DNA from 2 places in the Parabacteroides caeci genome. Region 2 is predicted to be linked to the other one. Evidence: riboswitches for the same ligand, from Rfam matches in the RefSeq annotation. Region 2 holds a riboswitch; the other holds the start of a gene.

Region 1 (4,934 bases), on a different contig from region 2:
AAAACGGAATATGTTTACCGCATGACACATGCTGATTCTAAATATGTATTCCTGAGCCGTCCACGTCGATTCGGCAAATCGCTGCTTACCTCGACGCTACATGCCTATTTCGAGGGACGTAAAGAGTTGTTTGAAGGATTGGCTATGGAGGGGCTGGAGAAGGAATGGGTAGCCTATCCGGTACTCCATTTTGATGTCAGTATGGCGAAGCATGTGGATGAGGCCCGTTTGAACCGTATGCTGGATTTCCTCTTGTCGGGATATGAGGACCGTTATGATTGCCATATAGGGAAGAAAGATGTCAATATCCGGCTGGCGAATTTGATACAATGTGCTTACAAGCGGACAGGACGGCAAGTGGTCGTGCTGATCGATGAATATGATGCGCCGCTTCTTGACGTGATGCACGAAGAGGAAAACTTGCCTGTGTTACGAAACGTGATGCGTAATTTCTACAGTCCGCTGAAGGCTTGCGATCCTTATCTGCGTTATGTCTTCCTGACCGGTATTACGAAGTTTTCCCAATTAAGTATATTCAGTGAACTGAACAATATAAAGAATATCAGCATGGACGGTTCATATTCCGCTATTTGCGGTATCACGCAAGAGGAGATGTTGACGCAAATGAATCATGATTTGGAATTGCTTGCGAGCAGGATGCAGATTACCTGTCTGGAACTTGTTGCACGTTTGAGGGATAATTATGACGGTTATCATTTTACTTACCCATCGCCCGACATCTATAATCCTTTCAGCTTGCTGAATGCTTTTGCGGACGGTAAAATCGGTTCTTATTGGTTCGGCAGTGGTACACCAACCTATTTGATCGAGATGCTGAACAAATATCATGTAAAGCCTCAGCAGATCGGAGGTCGGAAAGTTATCTCCGAATCGTTCGATGCACCGACAGAGCGGATGACGGACATCACCCCGCTGCTCTATCAAAGCGGTTATATCACGATAAAAGACTACTCCGAACTCACGGAACTTTATACGCTCGACATTCCCAATAAAGAGGTACGTATGGGGCTGATGAAAAGTTTGTTGCCCGGTTATCTTCACCAACATACCGCCGATGGTCTTACAACGGTTGCGCTTCTTTTCGAGGCGATAGCCGGAGAGCGGATGGACGATGCCCTTTGTTTATTGCAGACTTTCCTTTCCACGATCCCCAAATGCGATAATACCGATTATGAAGGGCATTACCAGTCTTTGCTATATACCATATTCAGTTTGCTTGGCATGTATGTGGATGTGGAAGTTCGTACCCCCCGTGGTCGTGTGGATATGGTGATGCGGACGAAAACGACGCTTTATGTCGTGGAGTTAAAGCTCGATAAAACGGCGGATGCAGCCATGAACCAGATAGATTTGCGGAATTATCCCGAACGTTTTGCTTTGTGCGGGTTGCCCGTCGTGAAAGTTGCCATCGGTTTCGACCGAGAGCGACATACTATCAGCGATTGGCAGATAAGGTTCTAATCACCCCAACAAGAAAATAAAGATTTTGTACAAATCTAGTAAAAATGTATTATATTTGCGACATGCATTGTTCCGGACCTGTATTCGCAGGAAAGGATTAAAAGGGAATCGGGTGAAAATCCCGGACAGTCCCGCTGCTGTAAGCTTCATAACGGATTGGGCAACACTAGTGCCACTGTTCTTCTTTGAATGGGAAGGCGCTCAAACCGGAAGTAAGTCAGAAGACCTGCAAGGCATATTCTTTCGACGGCTTCGAGGAAAGGCCGGATGAGAAAAACAAGACATCTGATGTCTTTCTATTCTTGTTCCATTCCCTGTTTGCCGTCTTTTAAGATCTGTTTTTAATTATTTTGCCATAATAATTAGGAAAAGAGGCATGGATCGCTTGACGGGATGAGCTCCGTCGGTGGTTCATGCTTTTATTTTTGTGATGAATAAAAGGTTAAAGATTGTGCGAGTATTGAAATAAAATATTTAAGTTTGTTGGCGGGTTTATTTAAATCTAAATTAATGGATGTAAAAAGAGAGACCATACTACGTATTAATAAGGGAGATACAAATGCTTTTAAGTTATTGTATGCGACCTATTATACCTATTTGTGCGCGATTGCAGTAAAGTATGTATATAAGCCGGAAATAGCAGAAGAGATTGTAAATGATGTTTTTTTGAATGTATGGAATAATCGGTCGTCATTAGTTTATCCCGTCAAAGCTTATTTGATACGTGCCGTTCAAAACCAGTGTTTGAGTTTTTACAGGAAAAAGCGCTTAGAAGAGGTGCCGGTCTCTGATATAAACGGCTATGTGATTGATGTTCATGAGCAATTGATCTGTTTAGAATCTTCACCTTTGGCTTGTTTGGAAAATAAAGAGTTAACCGATCTGATAAGTAGGGCTATCGACCAGTTGCCTGCGAAGTGTCGCGAAATTTTTATTCAACACCTTTATTATAATAAAACCTATGAAGAAATAGCCCGGATGAAAAATATTTCTTCCAGTACGGTCCGGGTACAAATTAAGCAAGGATTATCTAAGTTGAAAGTATTATTGGGGAATTTATATCCTGTTGTCTGCTTATTATTGGATATTTTTCAAAAATAATTCATTTTAGTATAAACGGATTATTGAAAAATGGCGTATCTATTTATGTAGATATGAATTTATTTGAAAATATTATGGATACAGAATATATACGTAAACTGATAATCGGCCACTTTTTGGGCAATTTGTCAGACACTGAAAAAAAAGAACTTTTCCAGTGGTTGCAGGTTGATAAAAAGAATCAGCAGTTGTTTTCGGAAATGTCGGACTGGTGGGCCATCTCCCATGTTCCTTATTTTTCTTCCCGGGTGGAGCTTGGTTTCCAGAAACATTTTGGTGAGTTGATGGCTAAAGAGGCGGGGGTTTCTTCAAAAAGAATATTCTTTATTCGTCCTTGGTTACAAATCGTTGCAACAGTAATGATCATGCTGGCTATAGGCGGTTTATCTTATTATGCAGGTGTATTGACGGATGAACAGGATTCGGAGATTATTCGTTTTCAGACCTCTGTACCATTGGGATCACGTTCGAAAGTAACTTTGGCCGATGGGTCGGTGGTTTGGCTGAATGCTGGTTCTTCTCTTTCCTATAATAAAGATTTTTCAGAAAAGTCTCGTGATGTTTACCTGACAGGGGAGGCATATTTTGAAGTAACCCCGGACTCTTTGAAACCATTTATAGTGAACTCTGACAATCTGAGTGTAAAAGTATTGGGAACGACTTTTGATGTCAGGGCCTATCAGGATGAGGAGTTGGTGAATGTTGTGTTGCGAACCGGAAAAGTTGACGTGGCGTTGAATAACGAACCGGATACAAAAATAATACGCTTACAACCTAATGAGAAGTTGAGTTATAATAAAATAGATAATGAGCTGAAGAAAACAACAGTAAATGCGGATGATGTTTGTGACTGGGTAAATGGGAAAATGAAATTTACAAAGATTCCCTTTGGCATATTAGCGAGAGATTTAGAGAGAAAATATAACATAAAGATTGTAATAGAGAGCAACTCTTTGCAGGAAGAGGCTTTTACGGGGAGTTTTACTTCCGAGCATACGATATATGATATTTTGAATGAAATTGATGTTGAAAAACAATATCGATGGGAACAAACCGGAAATATGTTTGTAATCCGGGATAAATAATTGATCCGAGAAAGGACATTACGATTAGACTGAATAATAATCTTATTAAATCTGAAATTCATGAAATTAACCAATTTGAAGAGAAATGGAAGGTGTTTGATGACCTTGTGTATGTTCGCAAGCTTGCCGATGACCACAGAGGCGGTTTTTGCTGCGGACTTAAAATCTTGTTACTTATCTGTTCAGAACCAGAGTACCACTTTGCAGGAGCTGTTCGATTTGATTGAAGAGAAGTTTGATTACTCTTTTTTAATTCGTGACAAAAACCTGAATTTGAATGAACGGGTAGTTGTCGACTGGGAAAAAAACTCCGTAGAAACTCTTTTGAGAAAAGCGTTGCAAAATCAGCATGCTGATTTTGTTATAAATGATAAGCGAATTATCATTTATAAGTCAAATTCTAAACAGAAAAATTACGGAGTATCTGATCAGCAGCAAGTGAGGCGTATTACTGTTAGGGTGACAGATGCTTTGGGACCGGTAGTAGGAGCCAGTGTTGTCGAAAAAGGTACGACCAATGGCGGCATTACCGATATGGATGGGAAAATGACGTTGGAGTTTCAAGGAACGGAAAAGATAATAGAGATATCTTATATCGGATATGCAAAGCAGACCATAAAAGTAACATCTTCTGTTGTCGATGTTCAGCTGAAAGAAGATACGCAGACGTTGGATGAAGTTGTGGTCGTAGGTTTCGGTGTTCAGAAAAAAGAGAATCTGACAGGTGCTATTTCTCAGGTGAAAATGGAAGAGGCATTGGGTGACCGCCCATTGGCAAACACGACACAAGCTTTGCAGGGAGCTGTTCCCGGTTTGTTTGTTTCGGGAAATCATGAACCTGGTGGAACGAATAAAAAAATACAGATTCGCGATGCCTTTTCTTTAGGCTCAGGCGAGGTGATTCGTCCTCTGGTTTTGATCGACAATGTCGAAGGGGATCTGAATATGATCAATCCGAATGATATCGATGCTATTTCTGTTTTGAAAGATGCAGCATCAACAGCTATTTACGGTGCGCGTGCCGCTGGCGGAGTAATTATTATTACCACCAAGCAACCGAAAAAGGGTGAACGGTTTCATTTGAACTATAATAACAATATAGGTTTTGAAACAGCGATGAATTTACCCGAACAAGCCATGCTTGACGAGTATTTTAAAATGTATCTGGAAGCAGGGTTTAGCGATTCTTATTGGGCGGGCAAACAAAATGTAGCTAAATGGAAACAATATTTGCAGGACTATAAAGCCAATTCGGGCGCTTTTAAT
Region 2 (4,934 bases):
GTCAGGAACAAGTCGAAGTGATACTTGCTTTCGTCGAAAGCAGGAGCATCGCTGGACACCGTGACAGCGCAAGTGGCAGTAAAAGCACCATCATCCGTTTTTACGGTGATCGTCGCCGTACCTTCGGCAACAGCAGTGACTACACCTTTATCTACTGTAGCGATCTTATCGTCCGAACTGGTCCATGAAACAGTTGTTACGGTTGCATTTTCCGGGGCGACGGTAGCCGTCAGTGTTCCTGTAGTTCCCGTCTTCAAGGCTAATGTAGTCGGGGAAACTGTGACTGCGGTAACAGGCACGTCTTTTACTTCATCGTCATCAGAACAAGCCGTGAATGCAAATGAGATCAGGGCTGTCATGAAGGCTAACAAGGCAAATTTGAACTTCTTCATTTTCTTTTGTTTTTAATATGAATGTTAATTAATAAAGACTCTGAATTTCGCAAAGAAAGCACGTCCGGGCTTTTGCAGCTTATAATTGTCGTAAGCCGTTTCATCGAGGAAGTTGGTACACTCCAATGCGATATTGTAGCGATCATGCTTCCATGAGTAAGTAGCATTGGCATTGCAAATGTGTTGCGAGGGAATACGCGCCTTTGTATCACGGTTGCCATAGGCTTCCCAGGTCAGAAAATACCAATGTACCCACTGGAACGTACAACCTAACCGCAACTTGCCGCCTTGTTGCCAAAGGTTACGGAACGTATAACTTGCCTCCGCACTGCCGAACAGCCAGGGACGGTTAGGCACAAGGTTGTTGTAGGTGGCAGAAGGCTTGCCGTCTTCCTTATACTTCTGCTGGTCGCGGGCATCCTGGTAACTGACATTAGCCATGAGTTGCAACCGTCCGTCCCAGTCGTAGCTGACTTCACCTTCCACTCCTTTGATATGAACAGCGGGATCGTTGACATACTGCAACATACCTTCTTTTTCGATAACGGAAGTTTGTATATAGTTGTCCACATAACGCAGAAAACCGTTTGCCTCGTAATAGACGGTATGACGGGCGGCCGGACGCCATGTCCCGAACAAGGCTAAATTAACATTGTTACTCTTCTCCGGCTCTAACGCCACATTGGCATAGACAGTCGTTCCGTTGCCTAACAGTTCCCGGGCAATAGGCAAACGTACACTATGCTCGTATGAAATCTTTACCGCCAACGGGTTGAAGAACGTATAACGCAGTCCGGCTCCGTATCCTAAATAGTTTTTCGTAGTCGAACCTTGTACCTTGTCCGAGCCGGTTACGGTGGATTGATCGGTCTGCCGGATATTGGGATGGTTCACGTAGTCTTTGGCAAAGAATACATTCTGCATCTTGCCGTCGAAAAGCGATTGACTGTAAGTCAGTCCGACGATATGTTTGGTTACCGCATCGTTAGACGGCTCGAAACTCTGGTCTAAATCGTCGTAGCGGTCGTTGCCCGTCCGGCTCAGATTATAGTTCAGGTTAAAGCCGTGATGCTCATTCAGCTGATAATCCAAATTGGCACGAGCAATAGTCAGCGGACGCTTATAGTGACGTATGGAGCGTTCGCCGCCACGGATTTCGTTGCGTTGACTCACGATGTAGCCTCCGTCCCAATAATATTTACGGTAGGCGGTATCAATGGTGATGGAATGATCCCATGTGTGTGACAAGGTCGCCTTCAATGTCATGTTTTCTGTGAGAAAGTTGCATTTGTTGTACCGTGCCGACACATTCCACGCATCCGAATTACGCTCCGCCATGCCATACACTTTGGTCTGTACGGAGCCGGTTTGCAGTTCCTTGTCTGTTTTGGAATAAGATGCCGACACAAAGAATTCGTCCGCCCAAAATTTGCCTACCATTCCTGCTTCTATCTGTGCTAAAAGCGAAAAATAACCGTCATGGAAACGTTTGGGATTGCCATAGATGAATTGGTCGCCAGTCTCGTCACGCATCTGAACATCCTTCATCCGGTAGTCATTTTTCGAATAGTTGATGCCAACGGTAGGACGCACAATCAAGCCTGTGCGTTGTTCCACAAACAGTGCATTCAGGTCGGCACTGTGTGTATGAAAGGAACCAATACTGTAAGATGCATCCAGAAAGTTCTCCTTCTCCGCCTTGGTAATAATGTTGACGGCACCGCCCAATGCATCCGTTCCCAACGAAGCAGGCACTACCCCTTTATAGATCTCCACCCGGTCAATCAGGTTGACAGGCAGATTGGCAAGCGTCACATTACTACCCTTACTGTCCAAAGGCACGCCATCGATGAAATAACGGACAGAATTACCCGATAACCCGTTGATGGAAAGATCAAAATCGGAACCGACTCCTCCTTCTTCCCGGACCTTTATTCCAGTCGTCCGGTTCACTATATCAGTCAGATTCTTCAACGAGTTGATCTGCGATTTTACATCAAGGGCATTTACAGAGAAAGCACCTTCCTTGATCTTCTGTGTTTTCGATTTGCCATACACCTCGACTGTGTTCAGGGTAACGGAATTTTCAGCCATAACGAAATCGAGCGTCTTGTTCCTGCGGATATCGAGAGTTGTTTTTATTGTATTATAGCCCAGTAGGGTAATTATAAGGGTATGTTTTCCTGGTTTCATGCTTAGTGAATAGCGCCCCCGGTCGTCGGTGTATGTCCCTGCCGTCGTATTTTCGATGGCAACAGTAACCGTAGGAAGCGGAGCACCATCTTCTCCCCTCACCTCTCCGGACAGCGTGACCCTGTCTTGCGCCGCCAGACTTACAGGGAACAAACAAATAAACAACAAAAATACATGTATGAAACCTCTCATTCCATCAAAAACATTATATATTAACGACAGGCTTTCGATAAAACTGAACGGAACACATGAACAGCCAGAACTCTCTACAGGATACAACCAAGTCCTTACTTACATGTTTTTCAGCCTTATTCCTCGAAAGCTTAAAACTACTGATTCTGGCAGGTCTTCTGACTTACTCCGTCATTGAACGTCCTTCCCATTCATTGCGAACAGTGGATTGAGTTGTGTTCAACGACTTTGGCGGAGCTTACAGCAGCGGGTCTGTTCAGGATTTTCACCTGATTCCCTTTTCATCACTTTTCCGTAGAACTGGATTTGTGACACCAAAACCGGGGACAAAGGTAAAGATTATTTTTAAACAGTACCCTATTTTTTATAAATGATCGTAGATTTGTATTAATGGAACGAACTATTCTTTACTTTTGTCAGCAGAATATAATTACATAGCAAACATTTAATAATATGAGCAATTCATTCAAGCCGGCAACTTTGTGTGTGCAGGGTGGCTGGCAACCTAAAAAAGGAGAACCGCGCGTTCTGCCTATCTATCAGAGTACTACCTTCAAGTATGAGACCAGCGAACAGATGGCGAAACTGTTCGATCTGGAAGAGAGTGGTTATTTCTATACCCGTCTGCAAAACCCGACCAACGATGCCGTTGCATCCAAGATCGCCGCTTTGGAAGGTGGTGTGGCAGCAATGCTGACTTCATCGGGACAGGCTGCCAACTTCTTTGCCTGTTTCAATATCTGCGAAGCCGGCGACCATATCGTAAGCGCAACCGGTATTTATGGCGGTACATACAATCTGTTGTCCGTTACCCTGAAAAAGCTGGGCATCGAATGTACATTCATCAACCAGGATGCCAGTGAAGAGGAGATCAGTAAGGCGTTCCGCCCGAATACAAAGTTATTGTTCGGTGAAACGATCTCCAACCCGGGAGTGATGGTACTGGATATTGAAAAGTTTGCCCGTATCGCTCACAAACATGGCGTTCCATTGATCATCGACAATACATTTGCCACACCGATCAACTGTCGCCCATTCGAATGGGGTGCCGATATCATTACGCATTCTACGACCAAATATATGGACGGACATGCGACTGCCGTCGGAGGTTGTATCGTCGACAGCGGTAACTTCGATTGGGAAGCGCATGCAGACAAATACCCGGGTCTCTGCCAGCCGGATGATTCTTATCACGGCCTGACTTACACAAAGACATTCGGGAAACTGGCATATATCACTAAGGCTACCAGCCAGTTGATGCGTGACCTGGGTTCTATCCAGTCTCCGCAAAATGCTTTCCTGCTGAACCTGGGACTGGAAACATTGCATCTACGCATGCCGCAACATTGTAAAAACGCACTAGCCGTAGCTAAATGGCTTCAGAATTGCGACAAAGTAGCCTGGGTAAACTATCCGGATCTGGAAGGAAATAAATATTACGAACTGACAAAGAAATATCTTCCGAACGGTTCATGCGGTGTCCTGTCATTCGGCTTGAAAGGCGGACGCGAGGTATCTATCAAATTTATGGACAGCCTGAAACTGGCAGCTATCGTTACTCATGTGGCCGATGCCCGTACTTGTGTGCTTCATCCGGCAAGCCATACGCATCGCCAGTTGACCGACGAACAATTGAAGGAAGCCGGTATCGCTCCGGACCTGATCCGTTTCTCTGTCGGCATCGAAAGTGCGGACGATATCATTGCGGATATCGAGCAGGCTTTAAATCAGTAATCAATAGTTATTCAACAGGAAATCGTATTGTATAGAATACGGTTTCCTATTAAACATAATGAACTCCGTTTCCAGGAGCTCATTAAAAACAAAACCCCGATGGTATTAAATACCGCCGGGGTTGTTTTTTGTCCATTTCCTCCCTTCGCAGGGATACTCATGGATGAACTTTATTTTATTTTTATTACTAAAATTACGCTTCCAATCTGTTCGCCTTCACAGGCTACTTGCCCTTCCCCATAGGGGAAAGGCAGAGAAGCTATTTTCTATTTAATTATTCTTTAATTCTTATTTTACGATTGCTTTAACAGCAGCTTCGCCTTCAACAGCTACAACTACGATACCTGCAGGAGCAGAGATAGTTGCTTCGTCAGAAGAAAGAACTGTGCTAGCAATTGTCTGACCAAGAACGTTGCTGATAGT

What was found. A riboswitch is a leader RNA that binds a small molecule or an ion and turns the genes downstream of it on or off. The one in region 2 is predicted to bind cobalamin.
Region 1: another riboswitch for cobalamin. It lies ahead of NBH15_RS17080 (RNA polymerase sigma-70 factor); the one in region 2 lies ahead of NBH15_RS23020 (TonB-dependent receptor).

Annotation. Positions count from the first base shown of each region.
Region 1 covers NZ_JAMOKT010000035.1:33,305-38,238, reverse strand. The annotation lists gene NBH15_RS17085 (PD-(D/E)XK nuclease domain-containing ATP-binding protein) at 1-1,482, shown strand, start outside; cobalamin riboswitch at 1,533-1,730, shown strand; gene NBH15_RS17080 (RNA polymerase sigma-70 factor) at 1,966-2,583, shown strand; gene NBH15_RS17075 (FecR family protein) at 2,658-3,668, shown strand; gene NBH15_RS17070 (SusC/RagA family TonB-linked outer membrane protein) at 3,729-4,934, shown strand, end outside.
Region 2 covers NZ_JAMOKT010000060.1:20,635-25,568, reverse strand. The annotation lists gene NBH15_RS23025 (Ig-like domain-containing protein) at 1-392, opposite strand, end outside; gene NBH15_RS23020 (TonB-dependent receptor) at 417-2,777, opposite strand; cobalamin riboswitch at 2,909-3,111, opposite strand; gene NBH15_RS23015 (O-acetylhomoserine aminocarboxypropyltransferase/cysteine synthase family protein) at 3,231-4,511, shown strand; gene NBH15_RS23010 (DUF6383 domain-containing protein) at 4,800-4,934, opposite strand, start outside.